Regions from separate parts of the Actinomadura sp. SCN-SB genome, predicted to be linked through region 1. Evidence: riboswitches for the same ligand, from Rfam matches in the RefSeq annotation. Region 1 holds a riboswitch; the other holds the start of a gene.
What was found. A riboswitch is a leader RNA that binds a small molecule or an ion and turns the genes downstream of it on or off. The one in region 1 is predicted to bind glycine.
Positions count from the first base shown of each region.

Region 2: linked by a shared signal. The riboswitch ahead of gcvT (glycine cleavage system aminomethyltransferase GcvT) and the one ahead of gcvP (aminomethyl-transferring glycine dehydrogenase) in region 1 are both predicted to bind glycine.

Region 1 is NZ_JBIMPP010000012.1:116,952-120,357, forward strand. It holds gene ACGWYJ_RS10930 (flippase-like domain-containing protein) at 1-1,169, opposite strand, end outside; glycine riboswitch at 1,516-1,610, shown strand; gene gcvP (aminomethyl-transferring glycine dehydrogenase) at 1,850-3,406, shown strand, end outside.
Region 2 is NZ_JBIMPP010000001.1:30,281-33,686, reverse strand. It holds gene ACGWYJ_RS00225 (M50 family metallopeptidase) at 1-965, opposite strand, end outside; glycine riboswitch at 1,161-1,330, shown strand; gene gcvT (glycine cleavage system aminomethyltransferase GcvT) at 1,518-2,624, shown strand; gene gcvH (glycine cleavage system protein GcvH) at 2,651-3,040, shown strand; gene glyA (serine hydroxymethyltransferase) at 3,074-3,406, shown strand, end outside.

The sequences.
Region 1 (3,406 bases):
TCGTCGGGGATCTCGTCGAGCCGGGGGCCGGGCACGTACTCGTAGGCCATCAGCGCGGCCTCGGTGCCGACCTCGCAGGTTCCGACGAGGCGGGGTGTGCGGGCGCCGGCCGCGTCGATGGCGTACGCCATCAGCGACTCCTGCTCCAGCGAGCGGCGCAGCGACCGGACGGGGCGCCGTTGCGCGGGCTCGCGGAGCCGGACGGCCCGCCACAGCCGGTACAGGAGCCCGGCGGTCTGGAGGTCGCGGTCCAGGACGCCGACCTCCAGCTGCCATTCGCCGCGCGGCAGCGCCGTCCCCGAGGTGCCGGTGGGCACGGCCTCGGGCGCGTGCGCGATCCGGACACGGTAGCGGCGGGTCTCGTCGTCCTCTCCGGGGAGGCGGCGGGCTTGGGCCGTGCGCAGCCCCAGCCGTTCCAGCGCGGTCACCACGGCCCGGCCGGACGGCCTGGGGTTGGGGGTGCCGACCGCGTAGAGCGTGCCGTGGCCGATGGCGTGGCCGAGGAAGAACGTGGCGGCCAGCGCGGCGACCGAGGCGTAGCCGGCGGTCAGCCCGGTGAGCGCCGCCAGCCCGATCATCGTCCAGGTGACGGCCATCCACCGTTTGCGGCCCGCCATCCCCACCGCGCTGATGAAGGCGATCACCGGCGCGATGTCGGTGTGCACCGGGGCGGTGTCGGTGCCGCCCCAGATCAGCGAGTCCAGCACCCCGCCGGGCGCCGAGGAGATCACCATGTCGTCCAGCAGGACCGTGAGGGTGAAGGTGATCACGGCGGCCAGCAGCGCGATCGCGACCCGCGTCCCTTCCTTGCGGAACAGCCGTTCCACCGCGAACGCCACGGGAACCGCCAGCACCCCGAAGCTGGAGACCAGGGTGGCGAGGGTGAGCAGGGGCCTGGGGGCGTGCGCGGTGCCCTGGGTGATGTCGGTCTGCAGCCCGTGCGTGGCCTGCGGGGCGAACGAGACCAGCAGCATGACGGCCAGCAGCCCCGCCACCGATGCGGCGAACCGGATGGCGTCGGAGGGTCGGCGGATCCGGTCGGGGCTGGGCGGCTCGTCGACGGGCACGGCGCCGGGGGCGGCCTGGACCGGTCGCACCGTGTCCTGGCCGTGGTCGTGCTCGTCTTCGTGGGCCCGCGTCAACGCCCCACCGCCGTCCGCACCCGTCACTGTGATCAGCGTCCCAGACCCGGCGGCGCGCCGTCGAGCGCGGCGCCCGCCCGCGCGTTCAAGGTGACGTCCAAGGTGATGTGTACCCTTCTGGCCCGCGTGCCCGGGGCGGCGCGGGGACTCTTCGCCCGCCGGTCCCCGTCCGCGGCGGCCTGTGCTCCCCCGTCCCTGGCGTCCCCTCGGCCCCGTGAGATGTGGGTATCGTACTGGGCCGTACGCGGAGGGGCTCAACGCCTGGGAGCCGGCGAACGGTTCCGCTCGGGAACGTCCGGCGTGCGAGGTGCCTCGCCCCGTGGTGATCGGGCCGGCGGCGGGGTTGGATAGAGTGCTGCGAAGGAACAGCCGTCGACCCTGTGCGGGAGAGATCCCACGCCGCCGGCGTGGGGCGCCGAAGGGGCAACCTCCCCGGAACCTCTCAGGCAAAAGGACCGCTCGGGCGAGGCACCTCTGGAAAGCAGGCACCGTTCCCCGATTTCGGGGTACGGGGTCTCACCGAAGGGGAAATCCCGCACCGCCGGGAGGGCGCACCTCGCGGACGGGACGGGCGAATCTCTCAGGTGCCGATGACAGAGGGGGAGACCGGCCGCCGGCCTCGTGGTGCCGTCCGGGATTCGTCCCCGGGAGGCCCCGCGGTGACGGCGGTGGCCCTGAGCGACCTCAGCAGCCAGGAGGCTCCCCAGATGACCGCCCAGTACTTCGCCCCTGTGGCGTCGCCGCAGCATCCACGATCGGCGTTCGCCGACCGGCACATCGGGCCCGCGCCGGACGAGACCGCCCGGATGCTGGCGGCCATCGGCTATTCCGGCGCCGAGGCCCTGATCGACGACGCGGTGCCCGCCGCGATCCGCACCGCGCGCCCGCTGAACCTGCCGCCCGCGCTGAGCGAGAGCGCCGCGCTGGACCGGCTGCGCGAGCTGGCGTCCCGCAACACCGTGCTGACCTCGATGATCGGCCTGGGCTACCACGGCACGATCACCCCGGGCGTGATCCTGCGCAACGTGCTGGAGAACCCCGGCTGGTACACCGCGTACACCCCGTACCAGCCGGAGATCTCGCAGGGCAGGCTGGAGGCGCTGCTGAACTTCCAGACCGTGGTGAGCGACCTGACGGGCCTGCCGATCGCCAACGCCTCCATGCTGGACGAGGGCACCGCCGCGGCCGAGGCGATGGCCCTGGCGCACCGGGTGTCCAGGCGGGCGTCCAAGAACGCCGCGGAGGGGGCGTTCCTGGTGGACGCCGACGCGCTGCCGCAGACCATCGAGGTCGTGCGGACCCGCGCCGTCCCGCTGGGCATCGAGGTGGTGACCGCCGACCTGAGCGGGGGACTGCCCGACGGCGACTTCTTCGGCGTGCTCGTGCAGTACCCGGGCGCGTCCGGCGCCGTGCGCGACCTGGAGCCGGTCAGCGCGCAGGCGCACGAGCGCGGGGCCCAGGTCGTCGTCGCCGCGGACCTGCTGGCGCTCACGCTGCTGCGGCCGCCGGGGGAGTGGGGCGCCGACATCGTGGTGGGCTCGGCGCAGCGGTTCGGCGTCCCGTACGGGTTCGGCGGCCCCCACGCCGGTTACATGGCGGTGCGGGAGGGCATCCAGCGCCAGCTGCCGGGCAGGCTGGTCGGCGTGTCGGTGGACGCGGACGGCGCCCCGGCGTACCGGCTGGCGCTTCAGACCCGTGAGCAGCACATCCGCAGGGAGAAGGCCACCAGCAACATCTGCACGGCGCAGGTGCTGCTGGCGGTGATGGCGGCCATGTACGCGGTCTACCACGGCCCGGAGGGCCTGGCCGCGATCGCGCAGCGCGTCCACCGGCACGCCCAGGCCCTGGCCGCCGGGCTGCGGCGGGCGCCGGACGTCGAGATCGTCCACGACCGCTTCTTCGACACGGTCCTGGCACGGGTGCCGGGCCGTGCCGCCGGGATAATCCAGCGTGCCCGCGACCTGGGCATCAACCTGCGTCCCGTGGACGCCGACCATGTCGCGATCGCCTGCGACGAGACGACCACCGCGGACCACCTCACCGCCGTAGGGAGCGCGTTCGGCCTGGACGGGCCGGTGCCCGCCGAGGCCGAGGGGGACGGGTTCGGCGCGCTGCGGCGCGAGAGCCCCTACCTCACCCACCCGGTGTTCCACGCGCACCGCTCCGAGACCGCCATGCTGCGCTACCTGCGCAGACTCCAGGACAAGGACATCGCGCTCGACCGGTCGATGATCCCGCTCGGCTCCTGCACGATGAAGCTGAAC
Region 2 (3,406 bases), on a different contig from region 1:
ACGCCCACCACGCCGATCGGGCCGTTGGGGTCGCGCGCCTCGTCGCCGAACGCGGCCTGCCAGACGCCGACCATCTTCTCGGGCATCCGCAGCAGCGCGCCCGCGGTGTGGGCGGTCAGCTCGCCCATGTAGTTCGCGACGGCCACCGGGCCCTGGCGCTCGCGCTCCTGGAGCGGGGTGATGCCGAGGAAGCCGACGCTGACGATCTTCTTCGGGTCGTCCAGGTCGTACATCTGGTTGCGGGTGACCGGCACCTGGAACGAGACCGGCCTGCCGTCCCGCTCGACGGTCAGCGCCACGGTGCGCCCGCCCGAGTCGCGGATGAGGCCCTGGAGCTGGTCGTAGTCGGTGATCCGCCGGCCGTCGTAGCTGACGATCCGGTCGCCGGCCCGCAGCCCCGCGGACGCGGCCGGCGTGGGCGTGTAGCCCTCCGGGCACTCGGTGAGCTGGGAGTCGGCCGGGATCGCGCACTTGGCCACCGCGCTGATCACCGGCTGCGGGGTGGGGGTGCCGATCCCCATCAGCAGGATCCCGAAGAAGATCACCGCGAGGACCAGGTTCATCGCGGGGCCCGCGAACATGATGGTGAGCTTCTGCCACCACTTCTTGGCGTAGAAGACCCGGTTCTCGTCGCCCGGCCGGACCTCCTCCAGCGACGCGCCGCGGGCCGACTCGATCAGCGCCTGGAACGGCCCGGTGCTGAGCCGCCGTGCCTGGCCCGGCAGGTCGCCCTTGCGCGGCGGCAGCATGCCGATCATGCGGATGTAGCCGCCGAGCGGGATCCATTTGACGCCGTACTCGGTCTCGCCCTTGTGCCGCGACCACAGCGTCGGCCCGAAGCCCACCATGAACTGCGGGGTGCGGACCCCGAACAGCTTGGCGAAGGAGAAGTGCCCCAGCTCGTGCAGGGCGATCGACGCCATCAGGCCGAAGAACAGGATCAAGACTCCCGCCAGCCAGCCCATGCGCACCCCGTTCCTCGGCGTTCCCCGGCAACCCGTTCAGACGTTCAAGGCTACGTGATCCGGGCCTCACCCGACCGCGTAGCAGTGCACACCCGGGCCGACGGGTCATACGGATGAGACGATCACGGTGGTTCAGGGGGCGGGGGCGGCGTCTGGTGGCACGGTGGGGCCGCTGCTAGCCTGGCTCGCAGCCGTTCACTCCGCGCGGGAGAGTTGAGTGGTCTTCGTCCGGCCTGTCCCGAGGGCCGAACGCCTGGGACGGCACGAGGACGAGGAGCGCTCATGGCCCCTGGCAGCCGGCCAGGGGACGCCGAAGGAGCAACTCCTCCCCGGAACCTCTCAGGCCCCAGGACCGCGCGGATCAGGTGACCTCTGGAAAGCGGGGACACGTCGTCCCCCGCCGAAGGTGAAAGCCCCGCCCGCCCCGCGAGGGGCCGGGGTGAAGCTCTCAGGCGCCGCCACGCGGCCGATGACAGAGGGGGAGGCCCGAACACGACCGGGTACGCGTGCGACGATCGGATCACGCGCCCGTGACGAAGGAGCCGAAACCCCATGTCCAGCTCGCCGGCGAAGCACACGCCGCTCTACGACGTCCACCGCGACCTCGGCGCCACCCTCGTCGACTTCGCCGGGTACCTGATGCCGCTCAGGTACGGGAGCGAGGTCGCCGAGCACCAGGCCGTGCGGACCGCCGCCGGGCTGTTCGACCTGTCCCACATGGGCGAGATCTTCGTCAGCGGGCCGGGCGCCGCCGCGGCGCTGGACTACGCGCTGGTCGGCGCCATGTCCCCGATGGCGGTGGGCAAGGCCAGGTACACGATGATCTGCGCGCCGGACGGGGGCGTCCTGGACGACCTCATCGTGTACCGGCTCGCGGACCAGACGTTCATGGTGGTGGCCAACGCCGCCAACGCCGCGACCGTCCGCGACGCGCTCACCGAACGGGCGGCGGGCTTCGAGGCGGCGGTGGAGGACCGGTCGGACGCGTACGCGCTGATCGCGCTCCAGGGCCCGCACGCGCAGCGGATCCTGGCGCGCCACACCGCGGCCCCGCTGGACGACCTGCGGTACTACGCCATCATGGCGGGCGAGGTGGCGGGCGTGGACGCGCTGATCGCCCGTACCGGCTACACCGGCGAGGACGGCTTCGAGCTGTTCGTGTCGGCGGGGGACGCGGTGGCCCTCTGGGGCGAGCTGGCCGAGGCGAAGCCCGGCGATGAGGAGAAGGTCGTCCCGGCCGGGCTGTCGGCGCGCGACACGCTGCGGCTTGAGGCGGGCATGCCGCTGTACGGCAACGAGCTGACCACGGAGACCACACCGTACGAGGCCGGCCTCGGCCGGGTGGTCAAGCTGGACAAGCCCGGAGATTTCGTGGGCAAGGCGGCGCTGGCCGTCCATGCGCAGACCCCTCCAGGCCGTAGGCTCGTGGGGCTGGTGGCCCGCGGGAGGCGCGCCCCCCGCAAGGGGTACGACGTCGTCTCGTCCGGCGGCACGCCGTGTGGAGTGGTGACGAGCGGCGCTCCGTCGCCCACACTGGGCAGGCCGATCGCCATGGCGTACGTGGACGGCGCCGTGACGGAGACCGGGCTGGCGGTGGACGTCCGCGGCCGGCTGGAGCCGGTCGACGTGGTGGACCTGCCCTTCTACAAGCGTTCCTGAGACCAGAGCTGGAGAGAAGAAGCATCGTGAGCGTTCCGGAGCAGCTGCGCTACAGCGAAGAGCACGAATGGGTGGCCGGGCTCGACACCGAGGACGGCGTCGTGACCATCGGCATCACCGCGTATGCCGCCGACGCCCTCGGCGAGATCGTCTTCCTTGAACTGCAGCCCGGCGAGGGCGACCCGGTCGAGGCGGGTGAGCCGTGCGGCGAGGTCGAGTCCACCAAGTCCGTCAGCGACATCTACTCGCCCGTCAGCGGCGAGGTCACCGCGATCAACGCCGCGGTGATCGACGAGCCCAAGGTCATCAACGACGACCCGTACGGCGAGGGGTGGATCTTCAAGGTGCGGATCTCCGAGGAGCCCGGCGACCTCCTGGACGCGGAGGCTTACGGCAAGCTCATCGAGGAGTCCTGAGACGTGCCCCTGAACGACCCGCCGCACACCCCTCTGCATGACCCGCTGAACGACCCGCTGGCCTCCGTCGACCCCGACGTGGCCAGGGCGGTCGCGGCCGAGCTCGACCGGCAGCAGTCCACCCTGGAGATGATCGCCTCGGAGAACTTCGCGCCGGTGTCGGTGCTGGAGGCGCAGGGGTCGGTCCTCACCAACAAGTACGCGGAGGGCTATCCGGGCAAGCGGTACTACGGCGGCTGCGAGTACGTGGACGTCACCGAGCAGCTCGCCATCGACCGGGCCAAGGAGCTGTTCGGCGCCGAGCACGCCAACGTCCAGCCGCACAGCGGGGCCCAGGCCAACACGGCGGTGTACTTCGCGCTGCTG